Regions from separate parts of the Arthrobacter sp. MOO21 genome, predicted to be linked through region 1. Evidence: riboswitches for the same ligand, from Rfam matches in the RefSeq annotation. Region 1 holds a riboswitch; each other region holds the start of a gene.
What was found. A riboswitch is a leader RNA that binds a small molecule or an ion and turns the genes downstream of it on or off. The one in region 1 is predicted to bind S-adenosylmethionine.
Positions count from the first base shown of each region.

Region 2: another riboswitch for S-adenosylmethionine. It lies ahead of metX (homoserine O-acetyltransferase MetX); the one in region 1 lies ahead of AC2JAJ_RS15340 (aminotransferase class V-fold PLP-dependent enzyme).
Region 3: another riboswitch for S-adenosylmethionine. It lies ahead of AC2JAJ_RS09495 (DUF1737 domain-containing protein); the one in region 1 lies ahead of AC2JAJ_RS15340 (aminotransferase class V-fold PLP-dependent enzyme).

Region 1 is NZ_CM170671.2:3,301,621-3,303,874, forward strand. It holds gene AC2JAJ_RS15340 (aminotransferase class V-fold PLP-dependent enzyme) at 33-1,454, opposite strand; SAM riboswitch class IV at 1,492-1,606, opposite strand; gene hisN (histidinol-phosphatase) at 1,758-2,254, opposite strand, start outside.
Region 2 is NZ_CM170671.2:169,102-171,355, forward strand. It holds gene metX (homoserine O-acetyltransferase MetX) at 168-1,283, opposite strand; SAM riboswitch class IV at 1,296-1,411, opposite strand; gene AC2JAJ_RS00835 (bifunctional o-acetylhomoserine/o-acetylserine sulfhydrylase) at 1,509-2,254, opposite strand, start outside.
Region 3 is NZ_CM170671.2:2,061,283-2,063,536, forward strand. It holds gene AC2JAJ_RS09485 (O-succinylhomoserine sulfhydrylase) at 1-280, opposite strand, end outside; gene AC2JAJ_RS09490 (rhodanese-like domain-containing protein) at 281-691, opposite strand; gene AC2JAJ_RS09495 (DUF1737 domain-containing protein) at 688-963, opposite strand; SAM riboswitch class IV at 977-1,092, opposite strand; gene AC2JAJ_RS09500 (hypothetical protein) at 1,288-1,542, opposite strand; gene AC2JAJ_RS09505 (TetR/AcrR family transcriptional regulator C-terminal domain-containing protein) at 1,769-2,254, shown strand, end outside.

The sequences.
Region 1 (2,254 bases):
ATCGCCGGGCTTGGCCCGGGTACGTCGCCCGGTCAGTCCTCCGTGCAGGGCGCGGCGCCAGCGGTGCCTGGCGTATTGGGCGCCCAGTGCGGGTAGGTGCGGAAGTCATTGGCCGGCACCCAGCGGCCTGCATCCACGACATAGTCCCAGCCCAGCCCGCTGCTGCGCAGGGTGCGGATGCCGTCGAGGAGCCGCTCCGCGTCCTCCAGCCTGGATCCGACGCCGAAGCTGGCGCGGAGGGAGCCGGACGGCAGCCCGAGCCGCTTCAGCAGCGGGTGCGCGCAGAAGCGGCCATCACGCAGTCCCACGCCGTGTTCGGCCGAGAGGTAGGCGGCCACCAGACCGGCGTCATAACCCTCCACGGAGAAGTTGACTACGCCGATGGTGTCCGTTTCCGGGTTGGTGTCCCTGAAGATCTGGTGGACAGTGACACCCTCGATGTCCTGGAGGCCTTCCACCAGGAAGGACCGGATGGCGGACTCGTGCGCGTGCCAGCGGTCCTGGTCCAGCCCGGCAATGACCTGCGTGGCGCGGGCAAGGGTGGCGGCGCCGAGCACGTTCGGCGAGCCCCCCTCGTGGCGGGCCGGCCCGGTGGCCCAGCTGACGCCGTCGAGCCTTGCTTCTTTGACTGCACCGCCCCCGGCGAGGTGCGGAGTGCCGGCGTCGAGCCAGTCGGGGCGCCCCACCAGGACGCCGGCGCCGAAGGGCGCGTAGAGCTTGTGCCCGGAGAAGGCGAGGTAGTCGACGTCGTCGGCGCTGATGTCCACCCGGCGGTGCGGGGCGAGCTGGGCCGCGTCCACCACGATCCGTGCGCCGTGCTGGTGGGCCAGCGCGGCCAGTGCGCGGATGGGGAGGATTTCGCCGGTGACGTTGGAGGCGCCGGTGACTGCAAGGAGGCTGACGCCGCCCTGCTCCAGCTCCGCCCTGACGGCCTCGATGGTTCCCGCGATGGTGTCCGCGGCCACGATGCTGCGGTGCGGCACCCCCTGCCACGGCAGGAGGTTAGCGTGGTGCTCGATGTCCAGGTAGAGGACCTCCCCGGCAGGGTGGCCGTCGGTGACGGGCAGGCAGCCGGCCAGCAGGTTGAGCGAATCGGTGGTGTTCCGGGTGAAGATCACCGAGTCGTCGGCGCGGCCGCCCACGAAGTCGCGGACGATGCTCCGCGCGTTCTCGTACACGGAGGTGCTGATCTGGGAGGCGTAGCCGGCGCCGCGGTGGACGCTCGCGTAGTACGGCAGGATTTCGTTAAGGTACGCGGAGACCAGGGACAGTGCCGGTGCGGACGCGCCGTAGTCGAGGTTGGCGTAGCGGACATGCCCGCCGGTGATCAGGGGCGCCTGGATCTCGGCGCCGGTGACGGCGGCGAGGGGGTGGCCGGCGGCGGCCTGGCGTGCGTCGAAGGCGGCCGCAGTTTCGGCGATGGCAGTGCTGGGGGAGACGGTGGCAGTTGTCACAGAGACCTCACTTGAATCAGGACCCCGACATCACAGGAATCCGCGCTTGCCGCATCCGCTCCGGACCGGCCTGGTCGTCACCCGGGGCACCCCACCGCGAATGGAGGGTTGCCTGGCCAGCAAACCGGGGTTTTGCGCTGGCACTCGTGACCTGCATAAAAGCGTAGAACATGGAACGGCCCGGACTGAAGCCGGGCCAATTGTTAAGGCATTTGTTACGCCTGCCGAATAAAGAACGCCGGACGCCTCCTTCAGGAGGTGTCCGGCGTCGCAATATTCGGATCCAGGGCGATACGACGACCGTTACAGCAGATCGTCCAGGTAGGGGTTCAGGCGGTGCAGAACCTCCGAGTGCAGGATCGAGTTGGTGGCCAGCGCGTTCCCGCCGAACGGGCCGTCCTCGCCTTCCAGGGACGTGAACCGGCCGCCCGCCTCCACGACGATGGGGACCAGGGCGGCCATGTCGTAGAGGTTCAGCTCCGGCTCGCAGGCGATGTCCACCGAACCTTCCGCCACCATGCAGTAGGACCAGAAATCGCCATATGCGCGGGTCCGCCACACGTCTTCCGTCAGGCCCAGGAACTCGTCCAGGTTCCCGCGTTCCTTCCAGCCCGTCAGGCTGGAGTATGAGAGGGAGGCATCCGAAAGTTTCGATACGTTGGAGACGCGGAGCCGCGTGGCGGCAGCGAGGGACCGGCCCATGTACGCGCCCATGCCTTTTGCCGCCCACCAGCGTTTGCCAAGGGCCGGGGCGCTGACCACGCCCACCACGGGTTCGCCCTCGTCCACCAGGGCAATCA
Region 2 (2,254 bases), 1.3 Mb from region 1:
CGGCGTCGTCGTCGACGCCACTGGGACCAGTCGATGGCAGCCGGGTGTGATGCACACCACGAATGCCGGATTTTTTGAGTATGGTCTGCCTGCGATGCAACCTCAACGCCGATTAGTGCAGAAGGCATCTGCATAATTGCACATGCGGAGCGGAAACCGGTGCTGCGCTAGACGAGGAAAGTGGTCCGCAGCTGGTGTCCGAGCTGACCGATTTCGGTCAGGAACCCGTCGTGCCCGATCGGGGCCTGGATGACGTGGACGTCAACGTCACCCGGAAGTGCCTGCGCCAGTTCCTTTGACTGGGACGGGAAGTAGAGCCGGTCCGAGTCCACGGCGGCCACGAAGAAGCGGGCGCTGGCGACGGCCAGCGTCTCGGTCAGGGTCCCGCGGCCCCGGCAGACATCGTGGCTCATCAGCGCCTCGGTGAGCGCAATGTAGCTGTTGGCGTCAAAGCGCCGGACGAGCTTGTTGCCCTGGTGGTCCAGGTAGCTTTCCACCTGGTAGCGGCCACGCGCAGCGAGCACTTCACCCTGCAGCGGCGACTCGGGCACCTGGGCGGCACGGCCGAACCGGCCTTCCAGTTCCGCCGCTGACCGATAGGTGATGTGGGCGATGCGCCTCGCCAGCGCCAGCCCGTCTTCCGGGCAGGGACCGCCGTAGTAGTCGCCGCCGTTGAAGTTGGGGTCCTGCCGGATGGCGAGGGTCTGCGCCTGGGCGAACGCGATCTGTTCGGCCGTGCTGGCTGCGCCAACGGAGATCACTGCGCAGCGCTGCACACGCTCGGGGTAGGTCACGGCCCACTCCAGGGCGCGGGCACCGCCCATGGAACCGCCAAGGACGGCGTACCAAGTGCTGATTCCCAGCTGGTCCGCCAGCCGGGCCTCAGCCACAGTGCTGTCCCGGAGTGTCACCAGCGGGAAGCGCGAACCCCAGGGGCGCCCGTCCGGGGCAGGTGAGGACGGTCCGGTCGAGCCGTAGCAGCCGCCCACGATGTTGATGGACACCACGAAGAACTTGTCCGTATCGACCGGCGCGCCGGGTCCGGCCAGCTGCTCCCACCAGCCTTCCTCATCGGTATCGCCGCGGGTCACGTGGGTGCTGCCGGTGAGGGCGTGTTCGATCAGGACCGCGTTGCTGCCGTCGGCGTTCAGCGTGCCCCAGGTTTCGTAGGCCAGCGTGACGTCGGGAAGGTAGCCGCCTGCTTCCAGCTCGAGCCCTCCGATGGAGGCGTAGCGGACAATTCCGTGTTCGGGGATGGTGGTACGGGCGACGGTAACCGTCATGGCAGGACCTCTTCTACGCGCTTGCCCGCCGTCGTCTGACCGGCAGGCCAGGTCTTCACCCGGGGCACCCCACCGCGGAAGGAGGGTTGCCGGCCAGCAAGCCGGGGCTGTCACTGGCACTCATGACCTGGTTCGAGTGTACGAAATACACCCCGCTCCGGACCAAGAGTGTGACTGGTTGTGACTTTCCCCGGCCTGCCGGCTGCACGCTTTCCGCGGTGCGCGCTACACCCCTGCTGCGCCCTTGGCTGCGCGGAAGCCCGCTTCAAGGTCGGCGAGGATGTCATCGATGTGCTCCAGGCCCACGGAGAGGCGGACCAGGCCGGGGCTCACGCCGGCAACTTCCTGCTGTTCCGGCGAGAGCTGGCTGTGGGTTGTCGACGCCGGGTGGATGACGAGCGAGCGGACGTCACCGATGTTGGCCACGTGGGAGTGCAGTTCCAGGGCGTCCACGAAGCGCTTGCCGGCCTCGGCGCCGCCTGCGAGGTTGAAGGCGACGACGGCGCCGGTCCCCTTGGGACCGTACTTCCGGCCGCGCTCGTACCACGGGCTGGAGGGCAGGCCCGCGTAGGCGACGGATTCGACGTCGTCCCTTCCTTCCAGCCAGCGCGCCACTTCGGTGGCGTTGGCAACATGGCGTTCCACGCGCAGGCTCAAGGTCTCCAGTCCTTGGGAAATCAGGAAGGCGTTGAAGGGCGAAACTGCCGATCCAAGGTCGCGCAGCAGCTGGACACGGGCCTTGAGGATGTAGGAAAGGTTGGCCCCCAGCGCACCACCCTCCCCCAGGTCACGGGCGTAGACGAGGCCGTTGTAGGTGGGGTCCGGGGTGTTGAAGCCGGGGAACCGTTCCGGATCCTTGCTGAAATCGAACTTGCCCGAATCGACGATGACGCCGGCGATGGCCGCTCCGTGGCCGCCCAGGTATTTCGTGGCCGAGTGGATCACAATGTCCGCTCCCCACTCCAGGGGAC
Region 3 (2,254 bases), 1.2 Mb from region 1:
CCGCGGACATGCCCGACGCCGTCGCAAAGCATGCCTCGGTGCCTTCCAGCAGGCGGAGCCGTTCCTGGAAGGTTGCCACGGAGGGGTTGCCGTAGCGGGAGTAGACGAACCGTTCATCCTCGCCCGTGAAGGCGCGTTCTGCCGCCGCCGCCGATTCGTAGACGAACCCGGAGTTCAGGAAGATGGCCTCGGACGTTTCCTGGAAGTTGGTGCGGTCGAGTCCGCCGCGGACGGCCTGGGTGTCGGCGCTCCAGCCGGAGGCATCTGGGTTGAAGGTCACTTAGTTCTTTCCGAGGTTGGTGGGCAGGCCGCGGTTCTTCCAGCCGTTGACGGTCCGTTCGCCGTAGCGGTCCGGCTCCCCCTCGAAGCCTTCCAGCACGTTGTACGAGGTGAAGCCGGCCTGGGTGGCGGCAATGGCAGCGGCGACGGACCGCTGGCCGGAGCGGCACAGGAACACCAGTTCCGCGGACGGGTCCTCGGGTGCCTGCTCCTTGAGGTCCTTCACGAAGTCGGGGTTGGGGATGCCGCCCCGGAAGGTCCACTGGATGAAGAGCGGGTCGTTGTCCGTGGCCTTGGTATCCGGGATGCCGATGTGGGCCCATTCGCCCTCGGTGCGGACATCCACCAGGATGGCGCCCTGCTCGAGCTTGGCCCAGGCTTCCTGCGGTGTCAGGTCTCCTGCGTAGCTCATGCGTGGCCCTCGCCGTCGAACTCGCCCTCAAATTCGCCGTCAAGTTCATCCACGGCGGTGGCCACGGCGGCGTCTGCGGAAGCGATCGCGGCCGGCAGGACCACTGCCTGGGCGACGATGACGCTGCTGCCGTTGAAGGTGGCCGCCGGGCTGCCGTGCAGCACATACCCCTCGTCCAGGGCAGCGGAGATCCGTTCACAGAATGATCGGTCGTCCGGGCCTGTAATCAGGCGGTAGGACAGCTTTTCTTCAGGGGCGGGTGCGTCAGGCACGACGGATCTCCTTCTCTCACGCTTGCAGCTCGAATCGGTCGATATGCCGAGTATTCACCTGAGGCACCCCGCCGCGAAAGGGAGGGTTGCCGACCGGCCAGTCAGGGCTTAACGCCGGTACTCATTACTCCCCAAAAACGTAACATCTGACGCGCGCAGCCGCATCGCCGCCGTCGTCATGTTCCGTAATTGAGCGGCACCCCGGGCCGGGGACGCGCATGCGCATCTTTCGGCCGGGCATGAAAATGCTGCGGCGCCTGCGGCACCACAGCATTCATGTCCATTTCCCGGTCATCAGGCGGCCGGATGTAGTCCCCGTAAGGCCTACACGAGTTCGGGATACGTGGTGACGATGTAGTCGGCAGCGGCCGGCCCCGTCATCCGCACGCCCTTGCGGCCTGCCGGCATCCTGTTATTCATGGCTGACCAGAAGCTGGATTCGGCCCCGGGTACCTGCTGGTTGATGAAGCACCAGCTCATGTACAGGCCAAACAACCGGTCCCGGTCGAGGGCGGATTCTGACGCCTGGTCGACGTAGGTGGCTTCCTGGAGGAACTGGTCGAACTGCGAATGTGCCATGACGGCTCCCTTCGCTCGGTGCACTGTGCCGCCGGTAGGCTACAGCGGCGAGCCTCGATGCCCTGCACTGCGGGCAAGGATTGTGTAGTTGCATCCCCCGGAAAATTCAGGGGAGCACAGAGTGCTGTCACCACGGTGTCTACACTGTAGACTTTACCCGTAGACCAGATATGAGGCAACCCTCCCAGTTACCGTGGGACGGCGGCCCGGCAATGAGGACCACGCGATGACTTCCGCCGATACCCCCAGGAGCGGCCAACCGAAAAGCAGGCTGAGCAGGGACATTGTCCTGGCCAAAGCCCTCGAACTGGTGGATGCCGAAGGGCTGGAAGCGCTGAGCATGCGCCGGCTGGGGCTGGAACTCGGCCGGGATCCCATGAGCCTTTACCGCTACGCCCAAAACCGCGCCGCCTTGCTCGACGGCGTGGCGGAGCTTGTTCTCGATGACCTGTCCATCGAGCCCTCGGACCCGGACTGGAAGGCGCAGCTTCGGAAGATTGCCCACAGCCTGCGCCGGCAAGCGCTCCGGCACCCCAACGCAGTGCCCTTGCTGGTGACGCGGCCCCTTTCCACTCCGCTGGGCCTCCGGCCGCTGGGCACCCTGAGGCCACTGGAACAGATCCTGTCCCTGCTGGTGGCGGCGGGATTCGAGCCTGCCGACGCACTCCACGTCTACCGCGCCTACTACGGCTTCCTCTACGGGCACATCCTC